Regions from separate parts of the Paenibacillus sp. JT31N11 genome, predicted to be linked through region 1. Evidence: predicted binding sites of a transcription regulator. Region 1 holds the regulator's gene; each other region holds the start of a gene.
What was found. Region 1 encodes Rex, which represses fermentation and respiration genes when NADH is low (regulators of the CRP and FNR family bind a similar motif). Its sites were predicted from a motif close to TTGTGAAATATTTCACAA; they were not measured.
Positions count from the first base shown of each region.

Region 2: AC0YNV_RS17775 (cytochrome ubiquinol oxidase subunit I) is a predicted target of Rex. The motif match lies at 4,503-4,520, and genes of this name have one in related genera.
Region 3: AC0YNV_RS00525 (DUF1641 domain-containing protein) is a predicted target of Rex. The motif match lies at 1,792-1,809, and genes of this name have one in related genera.

Region 1 covers NZ_JBWDNQ010000002.1:355,134-360,664, reverse strand. The annotation lists gene AC0YNV_RS09655 (tetratricopeptide repeat protein) at 1-287, shown strand, start outside; gene dinG (ATP-dependent DNA helicase DinG) at 314-3,217, shown strand; gene AC0YNV_RS09645 (redox-sensing transcriptional repressor Rex) at 3,214-3,864, shown strand; gene AC0YNV_RS09640 (amidohydrolase) at 3,845-5,146, shown strand; gene AC0YNV_RS09635 (cell wall elongation regulator TseB-like domain-containing protein) at 5,179-5,531, shown strand, end outside.
Region 2 covers NZ_JBWDNQ010000004.1:421,758-427,288, forward strand. The annotation lists gene AC0YNV_RS17755 (Gfo/Idh/MocA family protein) at 1-1,038, shown strand, start outside; gene AC0YNV_RS17760 (hypothetical protein) at 1,261-1,563, opposite strand; gene cydS (cytochrome bd oxidase small subunit CydS family protein) at 1,708-1,812, opposite strand; gene AC0YNV_RS17770 (cytochrome d ubiquinol oxidase subunit II) at 1,881-2,906, opposite strand; gene AC0YNV_RS17775 (cytochrome ubiquinol oxidase subunit I) at 2,903-4,258, opposite strand; gene AC0YNV_RS17780 (ring-cleaving dioxygenase) at 5,175-5,531, shown strand, end outside.
Region 3 covers NZ_JBWDNQ010000001.1:107,197-112,727, reverse strand. The annotation lists gene AC0YNV_RS00530 (NAD(P)/FAD-dependent oxidoreductase) at 45-1,223, opposite strand; gene AC0YNV_RS00525 (DUF1641 domain-containing protein) at 1,251-1,685, opposite strand; partial or broken gene AC0YNV_RS00520 (helix-turn-helix transcriptional regulator) at 2,164-2,442, opposite strand; gene AC0YNV_RS00515 (hypothetical protein) at 2,547-2,903, opposite strand; gene AC0YNV_RS00510 (HD domain-containing phosphohydrolase) at 3,059-4,009, opposite strand; gene AC0YNV_RS00505 (DUF342 domain-containing protein) at 4,111-5,531, opposite strand, start outside.

The sequences.
Region 1 (5,531 bases):
AGCTTTTTCTGGGAATGTCCTTTATGCATCTTCAGGAATGGCACGAGGCCCAGCGGCATTTTCAACTGCTTGTTGAAATAACGGATAATCCCAAATGGCGGGCTCTCGGACTCAATGCGCTGGGATGCATACAGGCTGTCAGGATGAATTTGGAGCAGGCTGAGCGTTATTTTGTAAAAGCGCATGAATCCGATCCCGAATTTCCCGATCCCATCTCCAATATCAAGTCCTGCCAGCAGCATTCGGCCGGCCACTTGTCGTTATATTTCGGGAGCGGGCAGCTTTAGTTTTTGCGAAAGGACGTAATAGCCGGATGAATTATGCGGTACTGGATTTGGAAACGACCGGACATAGTGCCGGCGATGAGATTATACAGGTTGGACTTGTTATTATAGATGAAGCGATGCAAATATCCCGTTCTTATAATTCATTCGTCAAGCCCACCATTGCGATCCCGCCATTTATTACCCAATTAACCGGAATCGATGAATCCATGGTTCAAAATGCGCCATCGGTGGAGGATGTGCTCCTGGAGCTCATTCCTCTGCTGGATGACGCTGTTCTGGTCGCGCATAATGTCGGCTTTGACGCCGGTTTTCTGAGCTCGGCGCTCGACCGCAGCGGCTATATGCCTTTTGCCGGAAGAAGACTGGATACCATCGACTTGCTGCGTGTCCTATATCCGACACTCACCACGTATCAGCTGGGTGCGGTTACGGAATTATTCGGCATTGATCATGATCAGCATCACCGGGCGGACAGCGATGCAATGGCGACGGCTGAGCTGTTCATTGAGTGCTACAAGAAGCTGGAACAGCTTCCGCTTATGACGCTTGAGCGGCTAGTCAGCTTATTTGATGACGATATTGACGATATGGCTTGGTTTATCGGGCAAATGGTAACGATTAAGGAAATGCAGGCTTCCGTTGATCTGGATGCTTATACGTACTTTCGCCAATTTGCCATGAAGGCGGGTGAATGGACGGAGGAGCAGCCTCCACGAAGCGAGGCGGGTGAGGCGGAGTCGGTTCATGACTGGTCGTTCGATGACTTTTTGACGCATATAAAAGATGGAATTCGCGCTCTGAATCCCGGTTACGAGGAGCGGGAGCCCCAGAATATGATGTTTCAGGAAGTGATCGATGCCTTCGAGCACGACCATCATTTGATGATAGAAGCAGGCACAGGCACGGGGAAATCGCTGGGTTATTTGATACCGGCTCTATACTATGGTGTCCAGCAGGGCAAAAAGATAGTCGTCAGCACACATACCATTAATCTTCAGGAACAGCTCCGCCAGCGCGATCTGCCGCTGCTGCAATCCGTTATGCCTTATCCTTTCAGGGCGGCTGTTTTTAAAGGCCGCGGGAATTATCTTTGCCTGCGAAAATATGAAGCCAAGGTGCAAACGCAGGATTTTGCTTCGCGCAATGAAGACAGGATCACGGCGGCTCAGATGGTGGTATGGCTGAGCGAGACGGAGCATGGCGACCAGGAGGAGCTTAATTTCGGCAACAGGGGCAGCGATTTCTGGAGCACGGTATCAAGCGATGCCGACTCCTGCCTTAACCGCAGCTGTCCCTGGTTCAAGCGCTGTTATTACCACCGGGCCAAGCAGGAGGCCAACATCGCGGATGTCGTGATCACGAACCACTCCATGCTGTTTACGGATATCCGCGCCGATCACCGCCTGCTTCCCGGTTACGATCATCTGATTGTGGACGAGGCGCATCATTTGGAGGAAGTGGCGGGCAAGCATCTGGGAACCCAGGTTTCCTATCATACCGTTCAGCATCCCATTGGCCGCTTATGCAAAGATGCGCGTAATGGCCAGCTTATTCAGCTTAGGCACAAGCTGTCCAATGAAGATATGGAACGTACGGCCAAATGGCGGGAGCAAATCGACGAAGTCGTGCCCGTATTTGGGGAACTCCGCGATGAATGGGACCGCTTGTTTGATATGCTGTTCACCTTTCTGGGCTTCGGTGCGGCAGGCGGCAAGCCGGGAAGCGCAATGGCTCAGGAGGCTTCAGGCGAATCCGGCCAGCTGGTACTGCGTCTGCGCAGCAGCCAACTGCCGGGTCAATGGTCGGAAGCACAGGCTGCGGAAGAGGTTGTCCATGGTTATCTGAGCCAAATTATCCGGCCATTGGATAAGCTCTTCACCGAGATCAAAGAGGAGCTGGATGATTCAGGAATTGCCGCGCTTGTTACGGATTTGAGCGGCACGGTCAAGGATCTGGCCAGAGCAAGGGATGATCTTCGCCAGTTTATGAAGGCCGACAAGAAGGAAATGGTTTACTGGATCGAAGCGAATAATAATTATCGGGCCAAGTCCATTCATTTGTACGCCGTGCCTGCCAATGTCAGCGAGCAGCTGCGCAATTATTTTTTTGATTTGAAACGGAGCGTTGTGCTGACCTCGGCGACATTGTCGGTGCAGAAGTCCTTCCAATATGCCTGTGAGCAGCTGGGCCTGAACCAGGATGAACAAAGCGGACGGCTTAAAACGGTTCAGCTGCCATCTCCATTTAATTACCGGGATCAGGCGCTGGTCATCATTCCGCGCAATTTTCCCGTATTGAAGGGAGCGGCGGGTGATCCGCTGTTTAATGAAATGCTGATCAAATCATTGGCCGAAGCCGCTATCCAGACAAAAGGGAGAATGCTGGTTTTGTTTACCTCCTACCGGATGCTGCGCCAGGTCTATGATCCGCTCAAGGAATTGCTGGCTCCAAGCGGAATTCAACTGCTCGGACAGGGAATTGACAGCGGGAACCGCAGCAAGCTTACGCGCAGATTTCAGCAGCAGGCGGCATCGGTGCTGCTGGGAACGAGCAGCTTCTGGGAAGGGGTTGATATTCCCGGCGATGCGCTCACCTGCCTGGCTATTGTGAGGCTGCCTTTTCAACCACCCAATCATCCGCTCGTTGAAGCCAAATCGGAGCTGCTGCAGGAGCAGAAGCAGAATCCATTCATGAAACTGTCCATTCCCCAGGCGGTTATCCGTTTCAAGCAGGGGTTCGGACGGTTGGTCCGCACCAACCGGGACCGGGGGATTGTCCTGATTTATGATACACGGGTCATCGATACGTATTATGGCAAGTATTTTCTTTACTCGCTTCCAGGGCCGAAGATTGAGCATATGCACTTGGAACAGATCGTTCCGCGAATCGGGGAATGGCTGTCCGTAGGTCAAGAAGGGGTGAAGTCATGAAGAAAATATCCGAAGCAGTCGTCCGCAGGCTCCCGGTTTATTTGCAGGTTCTCAGCGATTTGAGCAAGAGGGACGTGCAGACGGTTTCCTCCCAGGAGCTTGGGAACAAACTGGATCTGAATCCGGCCCAAATCCGCAAGGATCTCGCCTACTTCGGTGAATTTGGACGCAAGGGGATCGGTTATGATGTATCCTATCTGATAGAGAAAATCCGCCAAATCCTCAAGCTCGACCAAGGTCTGAATGTCGGACTTGTCGGTGCCGGCAACCTGGGTCGGGCTTTGTGCAATTACAATACGTATTTAAAAGATAATATGAAAATTACCGCTGTTTTTGACGCTAATCCGGCCATGATCGGGGTAGCGATCAACAGTCTGGTCGTCATGCCCATGGATCAGTTGAAGGATATCGTCGTTGCCCGCAATATCCGCATCGGCATCATTACGGTACCTGCTGCAGAAGCGCAGAATGTAGCGGACGGATTTGTGGAAGCCGGTGTGGAGGGCATTTTGAATTTTGCCCCCACGATCCTTCGCGTCCCGGAGCATGTTCGTATCCATTATGCCGATTTTACGACGGAGCTGCTAAGCTTGGCCTATTACCTGGAAAAAGAAGGGGACGAAACGGATGAACCGGTTATGGATTGAGAACGGCACCTTTGTGACAATGAACGAAAAGGCTCCCGTGTTGAAGGGGCATATGGTGGTTGAAAATGACCTCATCACTTATCTGGGCGAACAGCCGCCAAGCCCGCTGCCGGAAGGCGCGCTGCGTATGGACGGAAGCGGCCTCATCTTCATGCCTGGCCTGATAAATACGCATGGTCATGCGGCAATGTCGCTGCTGCGCGGCTACTCGGATGATCAGAATCTCCAGGTATGGCTGGAGCAGAAGATGTGGCCAATGGAGGGCAAGTATATCGATGAGGATACCCGGTGGGGTACTTCCCTTGCCGTGATCGAGATGTTGAAATCCGGCACCACGACCTTTGTGGATATGTACGACCGGATGAATATCGTGGCCGAGGTTGTGGAGCAATCGGGTATCAGAGGGGTGTTGACGCGCGGCGTTATCGGCTTATGCCCGCCGGATGTGCAGACGGCCAAGCTGGAGGAAGCCAAGAGCTTCGCCAGAGACTGGAACGGCAAAGCGGATGGACGAATCACCACTATGATGTCCCCGCATGCACCCTATACTTGTCCTCCCGATTATATTGAACGCATAATAGATGCGGCGCATGAGCTCGATGTCCCGTTACATACCCATATGTCCGAGACGGCTGCAGAGGTGCAGCAGAATGTGAATGAATACGGCTGCCGCCCTGTCGAGCATCTGGATAAGCTCGGATTCTTCTCGCGTCCGTCGTTCGTTGCGCATGCCGTACATTTGACGGATGAGGAAATTTCCCTGCTTGCCGCGAAAAATGTCGGTGTATCGCATAATCCGGCCAGCAATCTGAAGCTTGCTAGCGGTGTAGCACGCGTACCGGAATTGATTCAGGCAGGTGTTACGGTTTCCTTGGGGACCGATAGCGCAGCCAGCAATAATAATCTGGATCTGTTCGACGAAATCCGGTTGGCCGCTTTGATTCATAAAGGCATCTCCGGCGATCCCACCGTTATTCCAGCGTATGAGGCATTGAAGCTGGGAACTGTGAACGGCGCGAAGACCGTATGGCAGGAGAAGGAGCTGGGTACGCTCGAGGTTGGCAAGAAAGCGGATTTTATCGCGCTTGACGCGGAACAGCCGCATTTTTATCCGCAGACCGATATGGTTTCCCATCTGGTGTATGCCGCATCGGGCCGCGATGTGAAGCATGTGTGGATTAATGGCAGGCAGGTGGTTTCCGGCGGTGTTTGTCTGCTCATGGATGAGGCTAAAATACGGGCGGAAGCACAGCAAAGCTTTGAAAGGCTGCTCCATCGGTAATGCGGAGGAACCGTCAACGGCGCCCGTCCGTCATGAGCAAGGGCAAGTGGTTTCTGTCTGGTATCGTAATCGTCATTCTGATCCTTGTCGGATTGAACATGTACTACCGCTCGGTGCAATCCTCGCTCTGGGAGGAAGAACGCAGCATAGAAGCATCGGCGGTAAAGGCTGGTGGGCTTAAGGAAGCGACCGATTCACACAAGTTTGTCTGGGATCAGCCTGTTTGGGTTGTGCAAGGAAAGGATCAGGACGGCGATGACGCTTATGTATGGATGACGAAGGAGCCGCTCAAGCTCAAAGCCAAAGAAGGCGTGTCCGAGTCGGAGATCAAATCCCGTTTTCTGCAAAATAAACCGGCGGCGGAGCTCTATCATATTAAGCTCGG
Region 2 (5,531 bases), on a different contig from region 1:
GCAAACGGTAAGCATTTGCCAAGTCTTGCAAAGGTACAGGATGCAGAAATTGTCGCATTCTGCGATATCGTAGTTGATCGTGCAGAAGACGCCAAAGAGAAATACGGCAGCTCTGAATCAAAAGTATACAGCAACTATCATGAATTGCTCAGCGATTCCTCGATTGATGCCGTTCATGTTTGTACGCCGAATGATTCCCATGCGGAAATTTCGATCGCCGCTATGGAAGCCGGCAAGCACGTATTGTGCGAGAAGCCAATGGCGAAGATAGCTGCTGACGCACGCCGCATGCTGGAAACCTCGCAGCGTACAGGCAAGAAGCTGAGCATTGGCTACAACAACCGTTTCCGTAGCGACAGCCGCTACCTGAAGCAGCTGTGTACGGAAGGCGAGCTTGGCGAGATTTATTATGCGCGTGCGCATGCTATTCGTCGTCGCGCCGTTCCAACATGGGGCGTTTTCCTGGACGAAGAGAAGCAAGGCGGAGGTCCGCTGATCGATATCGGTACGCATGCACTTGATCTGGTGCTGTGGATGATGGACAACTACAAGCCTAAGGCTGTTCTTGGACGTACTTATCACAAGCTGTCCCAAACCGAGAATGCGGCTAACGCTTGGGGATCTTGGGATCCGGCGAAGTTCACCGTTGAAGATTCGGCATTTGCCATGATTACAATGGAGAACGGTGCATCGATCGTAATCGAAGCCAGCTGGGCGCTTAACTCGCTTGATATCGATGAAGCGAAAGTTTCGCTCTCCGGTACCAAAGCAGGTGCGGACATGAAGAACGGTCTGCGCATCAACGGCGAGAAAAACAGCCGTCTGTATGTCAACGATATCGAGCTGAACAGCGGCGGCGTCGCTTTCTACGATGGCGCAAGCGAAGAGCCTTCCGTGCTGGAAATGCACACATGGGTAGACGCTATCCTGAACGATAAAGATGTACTGGTTAAACCGGAACAGGCTTTGGTCGTTTCCGAAGTTCTTGAAGCCATCTACGAGTCGGCACGTACCGGCAAAGCCGTTTATTTCGACTAAGTTTATTGCAGCAGCAACATGCCAGGAATCACAGGTTAGGCAGGCAAGCAGGGCTGTGAACCAGCCGGATTGTCCGGATTTGTGAAGTAAATCAAAAAGAGCTGAACCGTTATTTCTCAACGGCTCAGCTCTTTTTTCATATGTGACACCTTAATTGAAGGAGCTTCATTCTGGACTGATTTGATCAATGATAAAGGGCTGCATTCCTCGTTATGGACAAAGTCAGCGTTTCTTGCGCTTGGCGATTTCCCCGCTTACGACAAAACCAAGCTCTTCATTATCAAACACCATTAAAATATGAAGCAGGGCATCATCATCGATCACAGGGGCTTCTTCCTTCGGGAGGGACAAGGAGACGGCCTGGTTCAAAGCCTCGTTAGCCGCTTGATTCGGATAGGCGCGTATGTATAATTCCACAGGATCAAGATCATGATTGATGCACCATTGGGCGAAGGCGTCCACCATCATCTGTTCGTCCCGCTGATAGTTCGCTGCAACCCATTGTTCTATTTCTTTGCTGTTCATGAGCACACTCTCCTAGTGAAACAGATGATCCCATTATAACGAAAGCAGCGGCCAATCCACAATTGCTTTTGACCTTCCATAGAAACAGGACTCTATCCGCTGCCATGAGCTGGTATAGAGTCCTGTAAGGCTGCTATGCGAAAATCACTGGTCTGGTTGCTTCGGCTTTCTCCCGAACAGCCAGAAGATAAATACGATCGCGAAGGCAACAACAAGAAATGGGGCGACGAATATCAAAAAATCCTCCATATGATTCCCTCCTAAAGTTTTACGGAGTAAAACTGCATCGAAAGCATAGGCTAAGTTTTACACTATTTTTATTTTCCCCGTTTGCCCTGAACGTACTTGGCATCGAACAGGAACAGCCGCATGAGCAGGTATAGGGATGGAATCAGCAGCAGCAGTCCAAGAATAAATACGGCAATCAGAGCAAGGGCCATGGGCTCGCTTGTGAAATTATCGTAGATGGTTAAGTAAGGATATAATATATAAGGCAAATGTGCTGCTCCGTACCCGAAGAATGCGAACCCAAACTGCAGCATGACGAAGATAAAGGAAAGACCCAATCTTTTGCGTGTATATAACAGATAGACGGCAATCAGAAAGCAGGCGAATGACAGGACAAACATCCAGGCATAGGACTGCATCTGCCGGAAATGCTCCGGATTGTGATTGCGGATTGCGAAAAAAACAAGCAGGCTGCTTAATATGGTCGGTCCGCTCCAGGCGAGCGCATACTTGCGCACCACTTCAAAAGCATTGCGGTCATTCGCGCGATTGGCATAGTAGCTCAGGAACATTGCCGAGATATACAGCACACTTACGAGAGCCAGCAGTACGACAGTCCAGGAGTAGCTGCTGGTGAGCAGCCTGCTGAACAGGAAGCTGACCTTGCCATTGGCATCGACAGCGATGTAGCCGCCCTCGGAAATGGTCATCACGGTAGATAATGCCGCCGGTATAAGCAGGCCGCTTGCTCCGTAAAGCATGATATAGAAGCGGTTATTCTTCTTGGAGCCGTAAGCGCTGAAGGCATAATAAGCGCCGCGGACAGCCAGCAGCACAATCGCAACGCTCCCGGGAACCAGCAAGGCGGTTCCGTAATAATAGGCGGTATCCGGGAAGAAGCCGACGATGCCGACGAAGAAGAAGACGAGAAAGACGTTGGTTACTTCCCACACCGGCGACAAGTACCGTTCAATGATGTTTTGGATCAGATGGCGTTTCCCCGTAATCGTGCTGTAATAGCTGAAGAATCCGGCGCCGAAGTCGATGGAGGCCACAATGAGATAGCCGAACAGAAAGACCCAGAGTACGGATATGCCAAGCACTTCATAACTCATTGTCCATCGCCCTCCTCAATCCCTCTGGCTTTCATTTCATCCTCCACATGATTGCTTTTGAACATCTTGATCAGCACACGCACGGAGGTGAAGCCGAGCACAGCGTACAAGGCGGTGAACACGATCAGCATCGTATCCACATGATCCGAGGTTGTGGCGCCTTCGGAGGTCTTCATGATGCCATGCAGAATCCATGGCTGGCGTCCAACCTCTGCGAATATCCAGCCATGCTCGATCGTCAGCATCGAGACCGGGGCGGCAAGCACAATGGCGCGCAGCAGCCATTTGTTCGTGTAAGCAAGATGGCGTTTGCGCCACAGCACCAGCATGAATACAACCGAGATCAGAACCATCAAGGCGACAAAGCCCATTTTGATATCAAACAGATAATGGATCCACAGCGGCGGCTCCTCGTCATCGGGAATATCGTTAAGCCCCGTAACTTCCGCGTTAGGCAGTCCATGAGCCAATATACTGAGGGCATAGGGGATTTTCAGCCCGTATTTAATGTTATTATTCGCATCCAGGATACCGCCGAGCACAAGGGGGGCCTGCGAAGAGGTTTCAAAATGCCATTCCATGGCGGCCAGCTTCTCCGGCTGGTAGTTCGCCAGGTATTTACCGGATAAATCGCCAATGACTGCGCTGCCGATAAGGAAAACAAAGGCGGATACCATCGTCATCTTCAGCGCTTTTTTGTGATAGACGTGATTGCGGCCCTTCAGCAGCGAAAAAGCGGCAATGGCGGCAAGCGCGAAGGCGCATGTCGTGTAAGCAGTGATCAGGACATGCGAGACTTTGGTCGGCATAGCCGGGCTCAACATTGCCCCGAACGGTGAAATATCGGTAATCGCGCCATCTACGACCGTTACGCCGGCTGGCGCATTCATGAATGCATTGACGACTGTAATGAAGAACGCCGATGCGGATGATCCGATCACAACAGGCACGAGCAGCCAGAAGTGAACCATTTTATTCTTGAAGCGGTCCCAGGTGTACAGGTAGATTCCAAGAAAAATCGCTTCGAAGAAGAAAGCGAAGGTCTCCATAAACAGCGGCAGCGCGATGGATTGGCCGGCTACGCGCATGAAGCTGGGCCAGAGCAGACTGAGCTGCAGTCCGATAGCAGTTCCCGTCACAACGCCGACTGCCACGGTGATGACGAACCCGCGCGCCCAACGTCTGGCCAGGAGCAGGTAGTGAGCGTCATTGCGTCTGATACCGATCCACTCCGCAAGTGCGATCATAAGCGGCACCCCGACGCCGACCGTCGCATAAATAATGTGAAAAGCGAGGGTGAATGATGTTAGTATTCGGCTGTACATGACCGGATCGTATCCGCTAAGCAGCATGGTTGAATCCCTCCTGTTGATAATGAAATAAAATGAATAATTGCAGCCCCATATTCAATTTCGTTTTAAAATATGCGCCGGGATAAAGCGAGCAGCATTATGAACGCTACAGCGATGCATAATATGATTAAGCGTTTCTCCTGTTTTGCTATACGTTCGCCCGATTTATTCTGATCCTTGTCAACCATAGGTATCCCTTCTTCCTTAGTGATCCAATTGACTTATATTTATAGTATAAGCTGATTTGTGATTATTTTCACAATGAATTGTGACCAGTGGTTGACTAATTGTTGTCAAAGTGTTGAATGAAGGTTGTGTGGTGTCATAAGCGTCTGCTCCCGACTAGAAGTCGTAGGAGTGGCTGAAAGAACTCGCTAAGAGCTACCGTGTCAGTCCGGACTCGATCGTCGAAAATCGACTGCATAAACCATGAACCAAATATTATAGAGGTTGAGGGTCATCCGAGTCATGAAGAGAGTGACGGGTTCGATACAGTCTTTCGGAATAAAAGTTTATAATTTCAACTGACTTGTTTAGGAGATCCGGCAAATCTCACGTTATGCTGGCTATACGCTGAAATAGAAAAACGGTTGACATCATACGGGAAATATATTATCTTTAATTAAAGATATTTAAAATAAAGATTAAAGGAGGCGGATTTCGGGGCCAACACAATTGGATGAAAAACACGAAACATCACTTAAGCTATTCGTGCATGCAGGTATGGCACGAATGAAGACTTTTACCTTAGATGAAAGCACGAAACTACTGATACACTGAAGAGAATGGGTAAATGGGCCCAAAGCGGGCAGCAGAGTCGAACACCGCCATATATCTTAAAAATAAGATAATGAACATGAAAATAAATGATTTTAATCCGCAAACAAAAATTCGAATCATATAGGAGTGATTAATGATGTCGTTACAAACAACAGGAATTCACCATATTACGGCTTTTGCAAGAAATCCGCAGGAGAACGTCGATTTTTACGCAGGCATTCTTGGCCTTCGGCTTGTGAAGAAAACCATTAACTTCGACGCCCCGGAGGTGTATCATTTGTACTTCGGCAACAAGGCCGGCAGCCCTGGCACAATCATCACCTTCTTCCCGTGGCCCACTTCCAGGAAGGGACGGGTTGGCGGCGGACAAGTGGGGATTACCACATTTGTTGTTCCGGCAGGCGCACTCGGCTTCTGGGAAGATCGGCTTAAGCGCTTTGGCATCTCGGTGACGAAGGCTTTCAGATTCTCCGAGCAGTATCTTCAGTTCGCG
Region 3 (5,531 bases), on a different contig from region 1:
AATCGGCGCTGCCGGTATGAATAGAAATGTGCCGCTGGTGAATCTTAATAAGCGAGTGAGAACAAGCCGTTGATATGAGCCAGGTAGCGGGCATTGCTCGCTTTTTTCATCAGGGAAGCCGGCGTGCCTTTCAGCTCGATGCCGCTGCCGCCAATGCTGCCGATTCCATCTTTGCGTCCGAGACTCGCCAGAGTACCGGAGAATACCGGATTGAACGTGTCCATGCTGCTGCCGTTGAAGAAAGCTGCGATGTTGGCGCCGGCAAGCTCGCCCATTTGCCAGGCCAGCTGTGCTGTCGGCGGGTAAGGACGGCCCTCGGGACCAAAGACAACCGCACAGTCGCCGGCAAGGAATACTTCCGGATGGGATACGGATTGCAGGAATTCATTGACCGTGGCACGGCCGCGGTTTACTTCTACGCCGCTTTCGGCAACCAACGTGCTGCCTTGAACGCCGCCTGTCCATACCAGCGTGCTCGTATCGATCGTTTGGCCGTCTTTCAGGCTGACAACAGATCCGTTCACTTCTGTGATGGCAAGGCCTGTCAGGAACTTAACGCCGCGCTGCTCAAGGCTTGAAGTTGCACGCGCAATCAGATCGGCCGAGAAAATCGGCAGAATGCTTGGCATAGCCTCAACAAGATACAGCGAAATATCGGCAAAATCTACGCCGTTCTTGCGGCAGATGCCTGGAAGCTCATCCGCCAGCTCGCCCACAAGCTCCACGCCTGTAAGTCCGCCGCCGCCGATAACGAAAGTAGCGTCCGCTTTGTTTTTGGTTTTGCTGTATTCGCGGATGCGGTCTTCAACATGCGCGTAGACGCGGTTGGCGTCCTGTACGGATTTCAGAGTCAGGCTGTTTTCCTGCAGTCCCGGAATACCGAAGTAGTTCGTTTCGCTGCCCAGAGCAAGAACCAGGGAATCATAACGATAGGATTCTCCGCCCTCAAGCTTCACTGAACGGCCTGCGACATCGATTTTTTGAACCGTGCCGACTTTAACGTTGATTTGCTTGCCTTTAAGCAGCTTCTCCAAAGGCAGGGCAACCGCCTTCTCTTCCACATTGCCCGCCGCAAGACGGTGCAGTTCCGTGATGATTTGATGTGAAGGAACACGGTTAATGACTGTGATTGTAGCCTCTTCTGCCGACAGATGCTCACGTGCCGAAAGAGCGCTCAACAAGCCGCCGTAACCGCCGCCCAATATAAGAATATGTTTACTCACGTTCATCCTCCGTTCTGAATGATTAATCTATTCGTCTTTTTTATTTCTTTCGCCCAGAATATCCAGGTAAGCTTGGCTGAAACGAAGCATTTTCTGAAGCTCCGGATCTTTCAGCAGCTTAAGCATGCCAAACAAACCGATGGTTGCTTCGCTTTGCTCAGCGCGGTCATTCGCTTCGATAACGGCAGATGCGTAGCCTTTGACTTTCTTCTCAAGCGGCTTTACCACCTCTTGAAGGCCTCCGACCATATCTTGAATAAGCACGCGGTCCGTTGCCACTTTTGAAGCAAGATCATACGTTTTGGTAAGCAGAGTCATCATTTCGGTAAGCTTCGGCAGTTGTTCCACCAATACCGTTAAGGACTCTTGTACTTCCGGCTTTAGCAGTTGATCCAGCACATCCGGCTTGGCAGCTGCTTGTACTGCGGTAACTTCTGTTTGTTGTACAGTTGTTTCTGACATTTGCACGTTTCCTCCTTCATTCAAATAAATAGTGCCGGCTCGCTGCTGAAAACGGATACTCTTCTAATCAGTCGGAATGTAATAATTTTTCATCTATCAGCCTTCTTAGTGAAAATCTTCACATAGAATCATAGAGGCGCGCCGTATCCAGACTGATGCGAACGACATGGTCACATCTGTATCTATTGTATACCTAAACGACGAATTTTGCATCCCCAAAACAAAATGTCAGATCTTTTGTTTTTATGGCGGATCTGGATTTATTATACGGGATAGTCAGGCTGCTTATTCTACCTCGGCCAATGAGAATTTTTCAACAAGAAAACCGGCTGGGCGCATCTCGCGCTGCCGGTTATTTTTTAACATGAGGGCTATGGTGTTGTTCCTTGCTTATCCCAGATGTAAATTGTAACCGTTTAACATTTGTTGGCTCCTGTTATCGGAATTCATGGATGATGAATAGTGGAGAGAACCGCATTTATTCTTCAGGTACGGCACTTAAAGAATTGCGAAGTCGATTCATATCGCTAACCGGGGGCAGACCGAACATTCGGGCATATTTCCTGCTGAATTGGAAAGGACTTTCATAACCTGCCTGAAAGGCCGCATCCGCAGCTTCCGCGACGTTTCCGTAAGCAGCAGACGGCGGGCCTTCTGCAGTCTTATTTGCTTCTGATACTGCAGGAGACTCATGGCGGTAACTTTCTTTGAAATGCTGATGCAGCGATGACGGGCTCATATTCACAGCCCTTGCCAGCGCTTTTTATTGTCTTTTGCAAACCAACCTTGCCGCTGGCCAAAATCAAATAGAGGACCGCCGGCAATTTTGCCAGGCGGTCCTCTATTTGAATACGGAGCCAATTACAGAGAAAACATGGTGTATACACCTATAGACAGGACAATAACGGAGACAGCGCTGCATAAATAAGTATGCCGCGTCAGATTGGCGCGTTTCCTCCAGGCTAATGCCAGCTGCCTGCAGGCAAAATACATACTGATTATATTGACAAGAAACAGCACGAGAATGAGCACATCCATAATGACGGAGCCGTGGCCTTCCATATCCCGATGCTGCAACTGCATCCCCGCTGTCGCGCCCATTATGAGCGGAGCCAAGGCCCAATGGATCAGATGCAGAATAATGACGCCCGTAACCGAAATAAAAGATAAGGTGGAATATTTCGACTCAAGACCCATTACCCTGATTTTCTGCAGCATTCCATTCCCCCTTTTCACATAAGGCGGCGGCTTGTTCTTCACACTGCGGTTGTCTGAAGCGTCCTATTTGCCGTTATTTTTGTATATTCATTCCTCTCCGATTGCAGAACAACCATATAGGAAGGCCCGTTGAAAAAAAACAGGCAGCCTCCCCGTTATACGATCTGCTCCACATGGACCGATTTGTCTTTGCTTAAATCCAGATACTGGCCTTTCACCTCGACAAGGGGACTCAAGGGATCATTGGCATGAATCAGAATAATATTGCCCCGCTGTCCATTGGAGAGGCAGACCTCGCTGCCAATCAGCATGTCCATGATACGCGCGAGAAAGCATAACGTTATCTCCGGATCGAGCAGCCCATAGGCATTTTGCGACATTTCCAGCAGCACCTGATAGAAAGGAACCTGTTTCTTGTAGACCCGCTTCGAGATCATCGCGTGAAAGACGTCCGCGACGGCTACGATTTTGCTGAAAGGGTCCATCTGCTCTCCCTTGATGCCATGCGGATATCCGCTTCCGTCCTCGCGCTCATGATGCTCCAGAGCCACCAAGGCGTGCCGCTGCGCAAGCCCCGGCGTTTGCCTGATCAGTTCGTACCCGTAAAGCGTATGCTTCTTCATTTCATCAAATTCTTCAGGCGTCAGCTTGCCCGGTTTATTCATGATCGCTTCAGGGACTTTCGCTTTTCCGATATCATGCAGGAAGCCCGCGATGGTCAGATCCAGCAATTCCTCTTCGCCAAGACCCTTCACTTTGCCGATTAAACGGGCAATCAGCGCAACTGCGATAATATGACGGTAGGTATATTCATCATTTTCGCCGAAATAGGTGAAAACCTGCTTTAAATAAATATGGTTGCTCATATCCACAATGATCGGCACCATCGTATTGCGGACATGCGCAAACGGAATCTCATCGAAGTGCCGGACCTGATGAAAGACGTCCTTGATTTCCACAATAGCCGAATTCAGCAGGTGCAGGACCGGAAGATCTTCAATATCCTCTTCCTTCAGCATAATTTGATGTTGAATGAGCCGCTTCAGATTTTTTCGTGTGAGCCGGGAAAAAGCAGGCACAATCAAGGCACCCATTTGGTTGTACATATTTTTATTTACTCTCATGCCTACATATTGATATTGCCGAACAGTCGGAGTCACCAAGATTCCACCACTTTCACGGGGTGCTTAATATAGAAGAAATCAGATTAAGCCTGCATCATGTTATCGATATCAAAGGTTGTATTTTCGACAGACTCCAGAATTTCCTTACTGTAATTCCCGATAGAGACTCTTCCCGAGTGCATTCTGACGACGCTGACCCGCCTCTTGGCCTTCAGCAGCGTGGCCGCTCCGGTCTGCCCTCCTACAATCTTCGCCGTGATATCCCCTTCGGCTTCCAGCCTTGAACCGCGGCAAACGGCCAGCCGATGCTTGAAGGATATATTGCCGGCCGAGTACAAATCACTGACAAGAACTCCGTCGCGCTGGATCAAAATATCGCCATTGGATTTGAGCTCGCTGTTATGGCATTGATTGATGGTAATATTGACCAGTGCCTCCTGCATGCGGGCCACCTCCTGATGGGCGTCCGTCAATAGGGACAAGAAGCTCTGGACGCCATTTCTGGTGGCCGACTCAATGAGCTGCGAGGGCTTCAGGAAAACCGCCGCCATTTCCATCAGCTTCTGGTACTCTTCTTTCTTCAGATGACGGATATTGGCGACCACGGATAGCAGATCCTTGATTAGCCCCGGTATATCCTTCATTTTCTTCTCCAATAGCAGCAGCACAATCTGTCCGTATTTAACCGTCTGGTCACGTGACTGGATCGCTTGCTCCAGCACCTGGGAGCCGATCAGCAGCTTCTCGATCTGCTTGCTCAGCAGCTTCGAGGTGTTGTATAAACGGTTGAACATGACACCGAAGTATCCCGAATACAGCTTGCTGCCCATTACATTCCCCCGGATATGGATGCATCCCGTTGCTGTGATGGTCGCATTGAAGACACTGCCAATGACATATACATTCTCCAGAGATTCAATAATCATATTGTCGGTTACATTGCCATATACGATCACATCGCCGGAGAAGACAATATTGCCCGTTTCAATGTCCACATCGCCGGAGACGGTATACGCTGTCGAGATATCAAAGACTTTGATTTTGGTTCCCGTTATCCGCGGGCGTCCTTCTTTTCTGGCGATAATGGCCCCCTGTGGAGTCAGCTCTACGCCCGACTTGGCTACCAGCAGGATATCAGCCGGCGCTTTGGGCGTGATCAGATTGCCGTAAACATCGTATCCCGGGATGCCGTCGATAATCGGGGATTTCCTGGCAATAACGTCGCCGCTGGTGACGGAAGGAATTTGCAGATGATTGCGGAAGTCAACCGTCCCTTCCGTTTCATGGAAACGGCTTTCGATCTCCTCGGAGAAATAAATCTCCAGCTCCGCATCCTTCCCGGGTACGGGAGCTTTGCCCATGGCGATGAGAATCGGGCTATAGGTGGGCTGCAATAATTCCTGATGAATAGCGGCCAGGTCGACGTTTGCTTTGATCGATTTCTTTTCAAGCACGGCGGCGACATCTGTCAAATGCACACTTTCAAGAACCATATTCCTGTCTT